Alkalinema sp. FACHB-956: one gene and its partner. The protein of the gene in region 1 interacts with the protein of each later gene in a pairwise test. Links are inferred from orthologs where the notes say so. Each region holds a gene or a part of one and is shown in the gene's direction. Other genes may lie near its edges.

Region 1 (8,354 bases):
GAAACAATGCATGACTAGCCGTTATGCCTCTGGCCTGGGCCTGTCTACGGATACCGTCGGTTCCTTAAACCAGATCGAAGGGGATGTTTACCGCGCGGTGTATAACCGGGGCCAAGTTGGGTTGAACTAGTCAGTTGGGTTGAACTAGTCAGTTGGGTTGAACGAGCTAGTTAAGCTAACCAGGTAAACAAGCCCACTGCGACGATCGACAAGGGACTCGGTTAAACTTGGGATTCATCTCCCAAATTTGCTGGATACAAGTTGGGCAATGGCCTGAATTCAGCATTGCAGGTTAGATGCAATCCTGCATAATCTTTAGAACGCGACAGGATGACTGCTGAATGCAGAGGTCGAGGGCTGGCGGATCGAGCATTGTAGGCTGATCTAACGGCTGAGAGGACTTTGCAGGGGCGATCGCGTTAACTCATTTCACCTTGTTCCAAATTCGTCGCTCAAATGACTTTACGATCGTGGTTTTCTTGTAAAAGAAGACACGATCGTATTTTTTTTGACATCAGTTTTGTGAATCACTTCAGCAATCAATTGGAAACGACATCTACAATCGTTTACCGACAAGCATTCACCAATTGTTTGCCGACAAGCATTCACCGACAATCGTTTACCGAAAAGCCTCTATCTACAATCATCTACTGACAAGCGTTTACCGAAAAGCGCGGTCTTATTTAGCAGCAGAAAAAATAGTAATACCATTGCGATCGGGATCCACAAAGCTAGCAACAACTCCACCCCAATCTTTCGCTTCGGGTTTGCTGACAAACTCTACCCCTTTGCGCACGAGGCTTTCATACAGCGCCCGAACATCCTCCACCTCAAAGGACACGCCTGTGAAACGACCGGCTAGTTTCCAGGCTTGTTGCGCCTCCACATCCACGGTTTCCACTACCAGTTGCACGGCTCCCACATCAAACAGGAGAAATCCGTTAGCTCGCCCATCCTCCTTCGGCACCCACCCCAGCATGTCGCAGTAAAAAATCTTGGCATTCTCGATATCCGATACGAAGACCCGCACAGCATTTAGCGACCAATTTTGTGCCATGATTCTTCCACCCCAGCACTAGCAATGTGTTTTCACTCTAGCTTGGCTTTTCAGAAAATTTGTGACGCGCTTAACTAATTGTCAATTTAGTTTAATTTTGTGTTGTTAATGGTGCTAGATCGCTGGGTTAGTCGAAGCATTAGTCGGCGTATTAGTCTGCGTGTTCGCCTGGGTCATAAAGCCTTGTACCCGCTGCCACACCTGTTCGACGAGATCCGGGGCATCGGCATCAAACCATTCCACCTCAGGATAGGCCCGAAACCAGGTGCGTTGGCGTTTGGCAAACTGGCGGGTGTGCAACACCGTCAAATCCTCTGCTTCAGTGAGGGAAATCTTACCTTGCAAGTATTGCCGCACTTCTTGGTAACCCAGGGTATTCAACAACGGCAGCGCGTCCCCGTATTTCTCCACTAATTGCTTCACCTCTTCCCCAAAGCCCTGGGCAAACATCTGCTGGGTTCGGCACCGGATCCGATCGTCAATCTGTGCGGATTCCAAGCCAATCTGCAAAATGGGATAGGCGGGGGGATGCTCGCCCTGTTGCTCTGTAATGGGGTGGCCCGTGACGTAATACACCTCTAAGGCCCGCAGGGTGCGTACGGTATCATTGGCGTGGATTTTGGTCGCCGCGATCGGATCCACCTGTTGCAGTAAGGCATAGCACCAAGGCTGACCGAGGTTGACCAATTGCGATCGCAGTTGCGGCTGGGGAGCAACTCGGGGAATCTGCATCCCGCGTGTGATGGACTTAATGTATAGTCCGGTGCCGCCGACCAACAGTGGCCAGGGGGTTGGGTGCGATCGGCCCCAGTCAGTCAATACTTGATTCACCCGCGCCTGAAAATCCGCCACCGTCAGGGTTTCCGTGGGGTCGCAAACGTCGATCAATGCATGGGGCACTTGTTTTTGATCTTCGATGCTCGGTTTTGCGGTTCCAATGCTAAACTCTCGATACACTTGCCGCGAATCTGCGCTAATAATCAGGGAATTCAGCCGTTGGGCGATCGCGATCGCCAGTCCTGACTTACCGGAAGCCGTTGCACCGCAGATCACGAGTAGGCCGGGGACTATCCAGTTTGGCACTTCTAAATCTGGTACAATTGCATTACTAAAAAGACGGTGCGATCGGTCGTGCGATCGGGGTTGCCCAAGTTGGTTTTCCGGGGCATCTATAGATGGTAATTGAGCTGAATCGATCCCTGTCATAAACCTGTCGTGAGATGGCTCTAAAATCGCCTGCAAGCCTTTTGTGTTAAAATTTAGGTGATATTTGTTATATTGAATCGGCTGCAACTGAATTGTTCTGGACAATATGGTTCTGGATTGTGGATAGCACTTCACTGGAGTCCCAGGAAACCTGCCATCCCTTCAGGAAAACTGAGTCATTGGCATCCAGTGCAACCCAGTTAACCCACGTTAAACCTGCCCAGACGGAGAACGTCACCCATGACTAACAACTATGGCGCTCAACAGATCCAAGTCCTAGAGGGGCTGGAGCCTGTGCGGAAACGCCCAGGGATGTATATCGGGAGTACCGGCCCTCGGGGGTTGCATCACCTAGTTTACGAGGTTGTGGACAACTCCGTAGACGAAGCTTTGGCAGGGTATTGCAAAAATATTGATGTGGTCATCCATGCCGATGGCTCGGTGTCGGTGACGGATGATGGCCGGGGGATTCCCACGGATCTGCACCCGAAGACGGGGAAATCTGCCTTGGAAACCGTGCTGACCATCCTGCACGCCGGTGGGAAGTTTGGGGATGGTGGCTACAAGGTCTCTGGGGGCTTGCACGGGGTGGGGATTTCCGTGGTGAATGCGCTCTCGGACTGGGTGGAAGTGACCGTCTGGCGCAATAAGAAGGTGCATACCCAACGCTACGAACGGGGTATTCCTAAGACTGAGCTAATGGTTCAAGATGGGGCGGGCAATAAGACGGGAACGTCCGTGCGCTTCATGCCTGATGTCTCGATTTTCACTGAGACGATCGAGTTTGAATACAACACGCTTTCGGGGCGTCTGCGGGAGTTGGCTTACCTGAATGGGGGCGTCAGAATCATCTTTATCGATGAGCGGGAAAAGGCGCTGAAGGATGGCCAGCCCCACAGCGAAACCTACTTCTATGAAGGGGGGATCCGCGAGTATGTTACCTACATGAACCGCGAAAAGCAGTCGCTGCACGAGGAAATTATCTACATTAACGCTGAGCGGAATAACGTGCAGGTGGAAGTGGCGATGCAGTGGTGTGTTGACGCCTATAGTGACAACATTCTGGGTTTTGCCAACAACATTCGTACGATCGATGGGGGGACGCACCTAGAGGGCTTGAAGGCGGTGCTGACCCGGACGCTGAACAACGTGGCTCGTAAGCGCGGCAAACTGAAGGAAAATACCCCCAATTTGGCGGGGGAAAATATCCGAGAAGGGCTGACGGCGGTGATTTCCGTGAAGGTGCCGGATCCGGAATTTGAAGGCCAAACCAAGACGAAGTTGGGCAATACGGAAGTGCGGGGAATTGTGGATTCCCTGGTCAATGAAGTGTTGACGGAGTATTTGGAGTTTCGGCCCCAGGTGGCGGATACGATCCTGGAAAAGGCGATTCAGGCCTTTAACGCAGCGGAAGCTGCACGGCGGGCACGGGAGCTAGTGCGGCGGAAGTCGGTGCTGGAGTCTTCGACGTTGCCGGGTAAGTTGGCGGATTGTGCTTCGCGGGATCCGTCGGAGTCGGAAATCTACATCGTGGAAGGGGATTCTGCGGGTGGATCGGCTAAGCAGGGGCGCGATCGCCGCTTCCAGGCGATTTTGCCTTTGCGGGGTAAGATTCTCAACATTGAGAAGACCGATGATGCCAAGATCTACAAGAATACGGAAATCCAGGCGTTGATTACGGCGCTGGGGTTGGGGATTAAGGGTGAGGAGTTCGATGAGGGGCAGTTGCGCTATCACCGGATCATCATCATGACCGATGCGGATGTGGATGGGGCGCATATTCGGACGTTGTTGTTAACGTTCTTCTATCGCTATCAGCGGGAAATGGTCGATCGCGGGTTTGTCTATATTGCCTGCCCGCCGTTGTACAAGCTGGAGCGGGGGCGTCAGCATCACTATTGCTATAGCGATCGGGATTTGCATCAACGGATTGCTGAGTTTCCGGCCAATGCGAATTACAACATTCAACGCTTTAAAGGGTTGGGTGAAATGATGCCGCAGCAGTTGTGGGAAACGACGATGAATCCGGAAACGCGGACGCTGAAGAAGGTGGAAATTGAAGATGCGGCTGAGGCCGATCGGGTGTTTACGGTGTTGATGGGCGATCGGGTGGCTCCCCGTCGGGAGTTTATTGAAACCTATGGGCCGAAGTTGAATCTGGCGGATTTAGATATCTAGGTTGTTGATTTAGACTGCTGGGTTTAAGTGTTAATCGCCGATCGGGATCGATCGGCGATTCTAGTAAATAAATTAAGGACTGTAGTTCCAATGAACAATACTATTAATAGTCATGTCGCTACATATCTAGACTAGTACTGTGGTTTATCCCATGATCCAGGTTTTGCTGTTCTTCTACAGGGTAAGTGGGGATCTGGAAAGACTTGGTTTATCAAAAGACATTGTGAAAGACTGAAGGAAAACCATGCTAAATATCTCTATAGCAATCCGACGTGAATCGTGAGAGAGCTATCCAGAGGCTGTAAGGCTTGAGGCCGAATTCTGCTCATAAATCAGATCGGATTGCTATATAAAGCAGATAAACTCATAATACTGCTGACGTTTATGTCTGCACCCACTCCAAATTTACAAACCCTTTTTCCCAAGGATGCCACCTATCCGATTGCCCTAAAAACCAGTGCTGCTTTTAAAACTGCGCCACCGCTGGCTGCGATCGGCAATCTTGACTTGCTTGCCCAGAATGCTACGCCGCCCAGTTGTTCCAAAACCCTTGCCCTCTTCTGTTCTAAGCAATGTCCTGGTGACCTCATCCTTAAAACCTACGACCTTGCTCAAGCGTTGCGAGATGCCAATATTTCCGTTATCAGCGGCTTCCATACCCCGATCGAACAAGACTGCCTCAAAATTTTGCTTCGGGGTATCCAACCGATCATTCATTGTCCTGCCCGCAGTATTCATCAAATGCGTCTCTCCCCAGCGCAAAAACAGGCGATCGGTGCAAATCGCTTATTGCTAATTTCGCCCTTTAGCGCCAGCTATCCTCGTATAACAGCTGAACTGGCTGCGAAACGAAATGCAATGATTGGAGCGATCGCACACATCATCTTGATTGCCTACGCCGCCCCGAACAGCAAAACCCTAGCGTTGGCCCAAAGCCTGATTGCAGCAGGAAAATTCGTAGCGACTTTAGCTAGCCCTAGCAACCCCTTGTTACAGGAGCAAGGCATTGTTGTGCTGGATATCAATAACGAAGAACTGGATTTCATCACAACACTGCAATAGCAACTTGCCTTGATCCTTTGGCCCCTACAACCCTCTAATCCTTTGATGATCAACGTAGTATAAGTGATCCAGTGCCTCCTGTGCTGCTTTACGAACCGCTGGATCGGGATCATGCCTGACCACTTCCTCAAGTAATAAAGTGCTGCCTGGGACTTCTACCCCGATCGCGCCCAACGCTGACACCATACTGATACGAACACTGGGAACGGTATCCTTCAGCAGAGGGGTGAGTTCAGGTACCGTAGATTTTGCTGCGTCGCCCATCGTGCCTAGTACATCAGCGGCCTGACTGCGAACCTCGGGATTAGTATCTTTTAACTGGGTGATCAGTTCGGGGATGAGTTCTGAGGTTAGCTCGGCTTTGCCCATGTAACCCAGTGCGATCGCTGCACCATAACGAGTATTCCGATCGGAATCTTGCAGAAGTGGCTGGATCGTTTGCAGCACCTTCGCCACAACTTGGGAATCCGGCTGCCAGGACTCCCGCATCGTCAGACGATATATCGCCTCAGCCGCACTCTTTCGAATGCCAAGATTAGGGTCTTTCAGCAGGTCGGTAAGGCCGGGAATGATGGCAATTTTAGCGGGGTCATCGAGACGATCGATCTGGTAGACAGCAGGTTTACGGGTTTCGAGGTTAGTGTCACGTAGCTGCGAGAGAATTTGCGGAATGGCCTCTGTATTCAGCCAGTTGGACTGTTCGGAAACCGCCGCTGGAGCATTGGAGGGAGCGGCATTCACCGGATTGACGAAGAGAATTAAGAGGCTGCAAAAGCAGAGAATGAAGGTTGATTTCATGGTAACTATGGCTGGCGATCGCGCAATTAGAAACCACCTACATCCAGCAACTCAGAGCTGATGCAGTCGATCGTCAACCAGTCTCCCTCGAAAGCTTGTTCAGAATAGAGCGATCGGGGATTCGATCAAACCTAAATCCGCTTCCAGAACTGCACCTGCTCCCAAAGCAATTCCCAGGAGAATTCTTGCTTCCGGCGAGCCCGCCGCGACAACGTCCGGAAGCGACGGCGGTTTTCCCGCACGATCGCCACATCCTCCAGACTCGCGTCCTCTACAGGCTCCGCCTTCTTTGGCTCCTCTTTAATCTCCCACCAAGCAATGATCACCCCCGAGGCCACCCCTCCGATCGCCCCTAGCAAAATGCTGAGCGGCACCGGATACCCCAACACCCAAAACGCTAGCAGAAAAATTAGCCAAACTTGGATGCCAGCGGCGAAACCTTTAGAGAGAACATCATTGGGTGGGAGAGCCATAGTTAAATACGAGCCACAGACTAGAGATTTGCTAGCTCTAATTGTGCCTTCAGATCCTCAGTTGTGTTCACCGATTTTACGAACTCTTGCTCAGAATCTGTGAATGCCTCAAAAGACTGGCCTTCCAGCACGGCCACCGTCGCATCAGCAATATCCCCCGATCGGGCGGCGACTCGATCCCGCAGCACGTCCATCGGCGCTTCACAGGCCACGATCGTCAACGAAATCCCCGCCGCCTGGGTTTGCTCAATCACCGCCTGCCGCAAGGCCACCCGATCGTACTTCGCATCCAGAATCACCGTTTGCCCCTGGGCGGCCAACAGCAACGCCAGATCCAATAGCCGATCGTAGGTCTTCTGGGTCATCTCCGGGGTGTAAATCTCATCGCCGCCCCGTTGCTCCACGGGAATCCCCGCCAACTGCTTGCGCACCGCATCCGATCGTAGGTGGATCGCCCCCTGCTGCCGAGCGATCGCCTTGGCCGTCGTGCTCTTGCCCGATCCCGACAGTCCCGCCATCACAATCACCCGACCCTGGGTGGCCTGGGTGTAGTCATAGGCCAGCCGATAGTAATCCGCTGCGGTCTTGGCTGATGCCTGCTTCACATCGTCGGGAATCGCCGGATCGTCTAGCAGAAACGAAGTGACCTTGGCCCGCACGTAGGCTTGGCGGCTTAGGTACAGCGGCAACACCTGCACGCCTTCGTAGTCCCCCGTCTGCTCCAAGTAGGTATTCAGCAATAGGTTGGCCCAGTCCGATCGACCCCGCGCATCCAAGTCCATGCAGACAAAGCCGACATCATACATCGTGTCCACAAAGCGGAAGGGCTCGTTAAATTCAATGCAATCGAACAGCAGCATCTCGCCATCCCAGCAGGCAATGTTGCGCAGGTGGATATCCCCATGGCATTCGCGAATTTTGTCCGCTGTCCTGCGATCGGCAAAGACTGTGGCCCGATCGACAAAAAAGCGATCGGTATAGGCTTTCGTGGCATCCCATTGGGCCTGGGTTTGTGCCCGATCGATGTAACCTTCACTTTGGGCGTAGTTCTCATCAAAGGCTTGGCGAATTTTGTCTACAGTGCCAAAGCTGCGGATATAGTCATTGGTGGTGGATTGGGCGTGAAAGGCGGCCAACCGCTTGGCTAGGGCTTCAATGTCGGCTTCCGTCAGTTCCCCGCGATCGAACCTCTCGCTCAGCAGCGTCTCCTGGGGAAACTGCACCATCTTCACGGCATATTCCACGACCTCACCCGTCTCGCTAGCCTCAGCACCCAGGTGAAACGCCTCCCCCGACTGCGCCACAGGCACCACATCTAGATACAACTTCGCTGCACCCCGCTGATTCAGCCGCACTTCCTCCTGGGCAAAATGCTGCCGTTTTTCCAGGGTTGAAAAGTCCAGAAACCCAAAGTTCACGGGCTTTTTCAGCTTATAAACAAAGTCACCCGTCAGCAGCACATAGGAAATGTGGGTCTGCACCAGTTGGATCGGCTCCTTCACCGGATGGGGATAGAACTCCGGCTTCAGCATCGCTTGAATCACCGCAGGCAGCGCAGCTTCACTCATAATCAATTCTCT
Region 2 (7,336 bases), on another replicon or contig:
TGGAACGGATGGAACGGGCGATCGCCAATGGACAATCGATCCTGCTGCCCGTTTCTCCCTTTGGGTTGGCCCAGGAATTACTGATGCTGTTGCGCAGCCACTATCTGTTTTCGGGGCGCAATTTGGATATTTGGGTGGAAGGACAGGTGGCGCAGGGCTGTGATGCGTATTTGGAGTTGTTGCCCCATTTGCCTGCCCCGGTACAGAATTTTGCCCAGTATCAACCGCTCTTTTGGGACGATCGGATTTCGCCTCGGGTGCGTCGCCTCAGTCCAGATCAGCGATCGCGGCTGGGGCAGGAACCTTGCATTGTGCTGACGGATGCGATTTCTGAATTAGCCGAATTTTGCCAGCCCCATACATCTTGGCTAATCTTGCTGCCGCAACACCAAGATCTCCGCTTAGATTGGCTCAGTTCGGAGGTGGTGGCGGACGTGTCATTGGAGGCCGCGACGGTGACCGTGGAAACGTATCTGTTAGCGGAACATTCCGATGGCCTGGGGGCGGTGCAATTAATCCATAATTTGCGACCGCAGCATGTGGTATTCATCCATGGAGCACTCCAAGCACTGCACGATCTGGCGGGATTGGATGAATTGAGCAGTCGTTATAAGCTCCATATTCCATCGCCGGGAACGCTCGTTGAGTTTGCGATCGGTGAGCAATTTCTGCAACCGGAAGCGCCGGAGCTAAGCTATGAGGGCGAAGTTGCGGAAACCCAAGAATCGATCGTAATTACATTACCCGAGTCAATGACGAGTGATCCACGTTGGCGAATGCTGAGTGATACGGGCTTAGTTGAAGCCCGCTGGCAGGGAGAACAGTTGATTTTGCGCGGGATTACGCAACGGGAGTTACGCAGCGAAAACATCGAGCAGAAATTGGAATCCGTCGATCGGGATTGTTGTATTAACTGTCGGTATTACCAAAACCAACGCTGTAGTAATCGACGATCACCGTTGTTTAACTTCCGGGTGACACCGGATGGCTACTGTCCTGTGTTTGCTGCAATGACGGATTGAAACGCGGCAAGGGGCGGGGGCAAGGGGTTCGATCACCGATCACTTCTGGTGCAGGAGGCACTAACGTAAACGCCAGTCATGCAGCACTCAGGCTTAACAACTATAACGAAGGCAAGGCTGAAGGGTGGCTAAAACAGAGTCGCGCAAGGAGGCAAAATCATAGCCCCCTTCCAACCCAAACACGATCTTGGAAGTCAGATCCAAACATTGTTGAGTGAACCAACCATAATCCTCCGGAAGTAGGGCTGTATCGGATAAGGGATCATCCTGGTTGGCATCATAGCCCGCGCTGACAATTAACAAATCTGGGGCAAAATTTCTCAAGAACGGCATGACTTGCTGCTCAAAGGCGGCGGTGTACTGGGCTATGTCATTGCCTGCTTGCATGGGAATGTTCAGGACGTTGTCGTGGAATCCGCGTTCCGTTTTACGACCTGTGCCGGGGTAGTGGGGAAATTCATGCAAAGAACAATAGGCAATCTGGGGATTAGATTCCACAATCTCTTGGGTGCCGTTCCCGTGATGCACATCCCAATCGAGAATGGCGACCCGATCGCACCCTTCAAATAAGGCATAATTCGCCGCGATCGCAGCATTACTAAATACGCAGAACCCCATCCCCCGATGGGCAATGGCGTGATGGCCGGGGGGCCGAGCCAACACAAAAACAGGCTTGCCAGTATTTAATGCATGGTTGACGCCATCGAGCCATGCATTCACCGCCAGCATAGCCACTTCATAGGTCGCGGGAGAAGCGGGGGTATCTGCATCAATTTGTCCGCCACCGTCCTTGCAGAGTTCTCTGACGGCTTCAATGTAGTGCTGGGTGTGGATTTTCTGAATCCAGGACAAGGGCGATCGAACATCGATGGGGGTTGGTTCCCGCCATTCAATTTGGTCTGCCCAGGATGCTGCCTGAATTCCTGAGCGAATGACCGTTAAGCGCTCTGGCTTTTCAGGATGGAAGGTTCCAGTTTCGTGGTGTAAAAAGCGATCGGAGTAGATGACTGGCAGCATAGTTCAAGTTTGGGCGAAGCTAAAATTTGGACAAAGCTAAAATTTGGGCGAAGCTAAAATTTTCGTCAAGCTCAGGCTTGGAGTGCGGCTTATTTGTTGCGGCTTATTTGTCAGGATAACGCGAATTTTGGAGAGAGTGACTCTCAGAATCATGGAGCCTGCTGAGCTGGGCGATCGGTTCACCAATCAATTCACACTGGGAAAAGACCGATCGCCGGGAGGAACCCTAAAATTATCTGTAAAGAAAGATTGCTGATTTGTAAAAAAGTATCTTGACCCGAATCCATCACCCAGCAGAGATCGTATTCTGAGTATTCATCCCTCCGTAGAGAGAGGGATGGAGTGGACGTTGGTTGCAGGCGTTAAGTGCAGGCGAGGGGCTAGGACTAGCCGCTAGTGCTCGCTAATGGCTGCTGGGTACGTTCTGAATGAGACAACACAACGAATGACTTCGCACAGCATGTTTGACCTCGCTGGGGTTTGCTCAAGCGTCTCGATATTGCTGCATATGACTCGGTTTGCTGGATACGAACGGTTTGAATAGTTGGAATGGTTTGGTCCTTGCTTCGGGCTTAGGAGTCACACGATGACTCCAAAACTTTCGATTTGCAGAATCCCATCTGCATAACTAGAACAAGTTGCCCCTGTAAATGACTGTACCTGTTCAAGGCGATCGCGGCCCCCTTTGATCCTCTGTTGGAGTTAAGCTCTATGCGTAAATATTCTTCCTCTGAAGCCGATTTAAAAGTATTGCTGGTATTTGTTGTCATTAGTGGATTGTGTCTGTCGGGAACGGCTATGATGTCTGCGGTCAACCTGACAACCTTGGAGACTCGATCCTTCACGCAGAATTTAATGAGTTGGCGTTAAGTGTTAATTTAAGTTTTCAATAAGGTCTCAATTTTTAAACCCATGATAAGGCGATCGTCTCGGTCGCCTTTTTGCTGGAATTGTGTTGCTTTTATGAGGTAGCCCATGGCAGGAATCGTCACATCTCGCGCGGTTGAGCGGGGGCTACGATCGTGGAATAAGAAGGTTCTCAGAAAACGGACATTACCAGCCCTAGGGGCTTGGCTGTATGACCCGCGCCAGGGGCTTGGCTAGAAAGCTGGATCAGCAACTATTGGCTGCTGGGTATGGGTTTTATGAATGAATAATTAAATGTTGCTCTCTCATGAACGGCAACGTAGTGCGGGATTTTATAAATCAACTAAGGATTATCTTTTTACAACTTTAGAATTAGCTGAAGTAAAGCTGAGGCAAAAAAATGAAAATGCTAAAATCAATTAATATAAAACACTAAAAAATAATGAGTCGTAGAAGACCTCTAATGCCTCTCGTGGAAAGTCCTCCAAAGTCGCAATTGACTTGGGTTTGAGCGGCCTCTCAAAGTGCTGATTTTGTGCTAAAATTGATGAGTCAAGTTGCCCCCAGTCGGTTATAATTAATCGCCCGGTCTGGGTATCACAAAAATTGCTGCTTTTGGAGTATTTCACGCTATGACCTTTTCTCAAGAGCCGCCGAACGAGGAGCGCATTGTTCCGACTGATTTGCGTAACGAGATGCAGCGGTCTTACCTGGAATACGCCATGAGCGTGATTGTGGGCCGTGCGTTGCCAGATGCTCGAGATGGCCTCAAGCCTGTGCACCGCCGGATTCTCTATGCCATGCATGAATTGGGGCTAACCCACGATCGCCCCTTCCGGAAATGCGCCCGTGTGGTCGGGGAAGTACTGGGTAAGTACCACCCCCACGGAGACACGGCGGTCTATGATGCCTTGGTGCGGATGGCCCAGGATTTCTCCATGCGATCGCCGTTGATTGATGGCCATGGAAACTTTGGTTCGATCGACAATGACCCTCCCGCAGCTATGCGGTACACGGAGTCGCGGCTGACTGCGCTGACGATGAATGCCCTGTTGCAGGATATCGAATCGGAAACCGTTGATTTTGCTGATAACTTTGATGGATCTCAGCAAGAACCCACTGTATTGCCATCTCGGATCCCTCAGTTATTACTCAACGGGTCTGCTGGAATTGCGGTTGGGATGGCGACCAACATTCCCCCCCACAATCTGGGTGAGTTGATTGATGGGTTGGTTGCAATGATTCACAATCCAGAGATTACCGATGCTGGGTTGATGGAATATATCCTAGGCCCTGACTTCCCGACGGGAGCGTTAATTGTTGGGAAATCGGGGATTCGAGAAGCCTACACCAGTGGTCGTGGCTCCATTACCATGCGGGGAGTCGCCAGCATCGAAACGATCGAACGGCGGGGTGCACCGGATAAGGATGCCATCATCGTCACGGAATTGCCCTACCAAACCAACAAGGCTGCGTTAATTGAAAAAATTGCGGAGCTGGTCAATGACAAGAAATTGGAAGGTATTTCCGACATTCGCGATGAAAGCGATCGGGATGGGATGCGGATCGTCATTGAACTGAAGCGGGATGCCTATCCTCGGGTGGTGTTGAATAATCTCTATAAGCAAACTCCCCTCCAGAATACCTTTGGGGCAAATATGCTGGCTTTGGTGAATAACGAGCCGCAAACCCTAACTCTGCGGGCGTTCCTAAAAACCTTCCTCGACTTCCGGGTTGAAACCATTACCCGTCGTACCCGCTATCTGCTGCGTAAAGCCGAAGAGCGGGATCACCTGTTGCAGGGCTTGCTGACAGCCTTGGCCAATCTGGATGCCATTATCGATCTGATTCGCCATGCTGCCGATGCTGCGATCGCCAAGCAGGAACTCATCGACACTTACAACTTGTCTGAGAATCAATCCGATGCAATTTTGCAAATGCAATTGCGCCGCTTAACTGCCTTGGAAGCAGAAAAGATCCAGAAAGAACATGAGGACTTGCAACGGCAAATTATTGACTTGCAAGACATCCTAGCGAAGCGAGAACGGATTCTGGCAATCATTGAAGAAGAAGTTAGTGAACTCAAGAAAGTCCATGCGACTCCTCGTCGAACTCACATCGAGCAGGGCGAAGATGAGTTAATGGATGAGGATTTGATCGCCAATGAAAAATCGATCATCCTGATTACAGAACAGGGATACGTCAAACGGATGCCTGTCGATTCCTTTGAAGCCCAAAGCCGCAACACTCGGGGCAAAGCTGGGGCCAAAATGAAGGAAGATGATGCGGTTGATCACTTTGTCACTTGTTGTGATCACGATGTGGTGATGATGTTCAGCGATCGTGGTGTGGTCTATGCCATTAAGGCGTACCAAATTCCCACCTGTTCCCGGACGGCGCGGGGCACCCCGATCGTGCAACTCCTGCAAGTCACCCACGAGGAAAAGATCACCTCTGTCGTCCCAGTGAGCGAGTTCCGGGATGATGTTTATCTAGTGATGCTGACCCAAAAGGGCTTCATTAAAAAGACGGTACTGTCTGCCTTTAGCAACATTCGGGCCAATGGGTTGATTGCCATTTCCCTCGAAGAGGGGGATCAGCTGCGCTGGGTACGGCTAGCAACGGTGCACGACAGTATTATCCTCGGGTCGAGCCAAGGTCGCGCGATTCACTTCCGGGTGAATAACGATCAGTTACGCCCATTGGGTCGCGCGACCCGTGGGGTACGATCGATGAACCTCAAAGAGGGCGATCGCTTGGTCGGCATGGCGATCGTCTCCAGCCAAATTCTTGCGGAACAGGCCGCCCTGTTGGAAGCGGATAGTGATGATGACTCCGAGGAACTGACTGACGGCAAAAACCAGGGGCCTTGGATTTTGGTAGTGACCACAGGGGGCTTGGGCAAACGGGTGCCCGTGGGACAGTTCCGCCTACAAAATCGTGGCGGGATGGGCATCATTGCCACCAAATTCCGTAAGAAAGGGGATACCTTGTCGGCCTTGACCATGGTGAACGAAGGGGAGGAACTGATGCTTGTGACGAACCGGGGAATCATCATTCGTCAAGCCGTGGATGCCATTTCCGCCCAATCTCGTCCAGCAACGGGTGTGCGGTTGCAGCGGCTGGATGAGGATGATGCAATTACTGCGGTGGCTGTGGTGCCGGTGAGTGGAGAGGTGACCGACGAGGATGATGAAACGAGTGGAATGGCGGAGACTGACTAGTCAATTCCGTTCACAAATACTCATCAATCAGTACTCATCACAAGTACCTATCAACCTAAGAACCCAGTAAAACCACTAGCCAAACGGAGGGAGGCATAGCGCTGCCCCTCTTTTTGTTGTTTGAATTGGGGGAGTCAACGATGAAGGCGCAAGCTGAATTCTAAATGTGACATGAGTTCGATAAATTCGTGGTGAGGCGCGATCGTCGGGGCTGCTCCGCAGCGAAGATCGGGGAACTTCTCCCCTCAAGGCGGTTTGCTCTGGCTCAGATGCCTATATGATTTAAACGCATTGCCCAAATTGATGAAAATCTATTGCCTTAAGGGATGGTGGGTTTGCAATCTTCCAAATGCTCGGCTTGATATGGGAATTGTTCTCACAATAGAAATTGCCATCATCGCATGTAGTTTTATAAATAAAAGCTAAGGATTGTAAATATGTAATCTGCGTTACATCTACTTGTATAAATTTTTAGTTGAAGTGGATTACTTTAATATTCTTTATATAAGGTTTATAGAAATGTTGCACTCTTCACAAGTTCTCCACGATCGATCCCTAATCTCTAGTCTCAGTCAGAGTGAGCCGATCGACCGAGGTAAGGGAGTCTGTGCATGTCTGCAATCTATTTGCTGGTTCATCGTGTGCTAGAAATGGGCTATCTCTCGAAGGAGCATGAGGGACAGCTTCGTCGTCTTGTGGGTCAAGGGTGCAATGGAGATGACCTGGAAGCCGTTGTCATGCTAAAGCAGGCATTGGTGTTTGGGCATGTAAAGCGGCAGCAGGTCAAGCGATCGCAGTAGATTAGATTAAAATTGACGACTTTTACGAGTAACTTGTAAATTTGCCGTAACGGCTACAGTTCTCGTTACAGTGAGTCGCTATGGTCGGCTTTTGTCTTCTAGGGGTGTAAAGACCAATCTGAAAAACGGTCACGCTAGGGACTGTGACTACTGGATTAGCATATCAATCAAGTTTCCGGGTTAGATTTCCAGGGTTCTGCTCCTAAATGCCGAGCTTGACTCAGCGCTTGACTCAGCACAAAACCCAATTCCACATCATCAGGGAACACCATCTATTGCAAGATGTGTCTTGACTAACAGATGTTTTGACTAAGAAGCATCTTGACTAATACTTAGCTAATCCAAAGTATCTCGAATCCAAAGCATCTCGAATCCAAAGTGTCTCGAACAGGTGTAGTCGGCTTAA

The links. Proteins that work in one complex are often made in the same cells at the same time.
Region 2: the proteins of gyrB (region 1) and gyrA interact in binary tests that used the Escherichia coli proteins (3 or more experiments, as listed by UniProt). The link is inferred for Alkalinema sp. FACHB-956 from one-to-one orthologs.

The regions. Positions count from the first base shown.
Region 1 is NZ_JACJRC010000002.1:82,815-91,168, forward strand. What follows is about bases 2,100-4,972. They hold gyrB (DNA topoisomerase (ATP-hydrolyzing) subunit B), read left to right. Parts: upstream 2,100-2,503; coding sequence 2,504-4,441; downstream 4,442-4,972. Other genes in these bases: miaA (tRNA (adenosine(37)-N6)-dimethylallyltransferase MiaA), read right to left, coding at 2,100-2,263; H6G21_RS03795 (DNA-processing protein DprA), read left to right, coding at 4,826-4,972. Outside these bases: H6G21_RS03770 (hypothetical protein), read left to right, coding at 1-130; H6G21_RS03775 (VOC family protein), read right to left, coding at 680-1,057; more of miaA, read right to left, coding at 1,172-2,099; more of H6G21_RS03795, read left to right, coding at 4,973-5,503; H6G21_RS03800 (HEAT repeat domain-containing protein), read right to left, coding at 5,528-6,301; H6G21_RS03805 (hypothetical protein), read right to left, coding at 6,433-6,774; H6G21_RS03810 (bifunctional aminoglycoside phosphotransferase/ATP-binding protein), read right to left, coding at 6,795-8,342. UniProt on the Escherichia coli protein: DNA gyrase negatively supercoils closed circular double-stranded DNA in an ATP-dependent manner to maintain chromosomes in an underwound state.
Region 2 is NZ_JACJRC010000004.1:47,290-54,625, reverse strand. The notes cover bases 3,191-6,334. They hold gyrA (DNA gyrase subunit A), read left to right. Parts: upstream 3,191-3,538; coding sequence 3,539-6,130; downstream 6,131-6,334. Outside these bases: H6G21_RS07210 (MBL fold metallo-hydrolase), read left to right, coding at 1-1,022; H6G21_RS07205 (histone deacetylase), read right to left, coding at 1,116-2,039; H6G21_RS07200 (hypothetical protein), read left to right, coding at 2,751-2,909; H6G21_RS25980 (hypothetical protein), read left to right, coding at 3,015-3,143; H6G21_RS07190 (hypothetical protein), read left to right, coding at 6,742-6,930. UniProt on the Escherichia coli protein: A type II topoisomerase that negatively supercoils closed circular double-stranded (ds) DNA in an ATP-dependent manner to maintain chromosomes in an underwound state.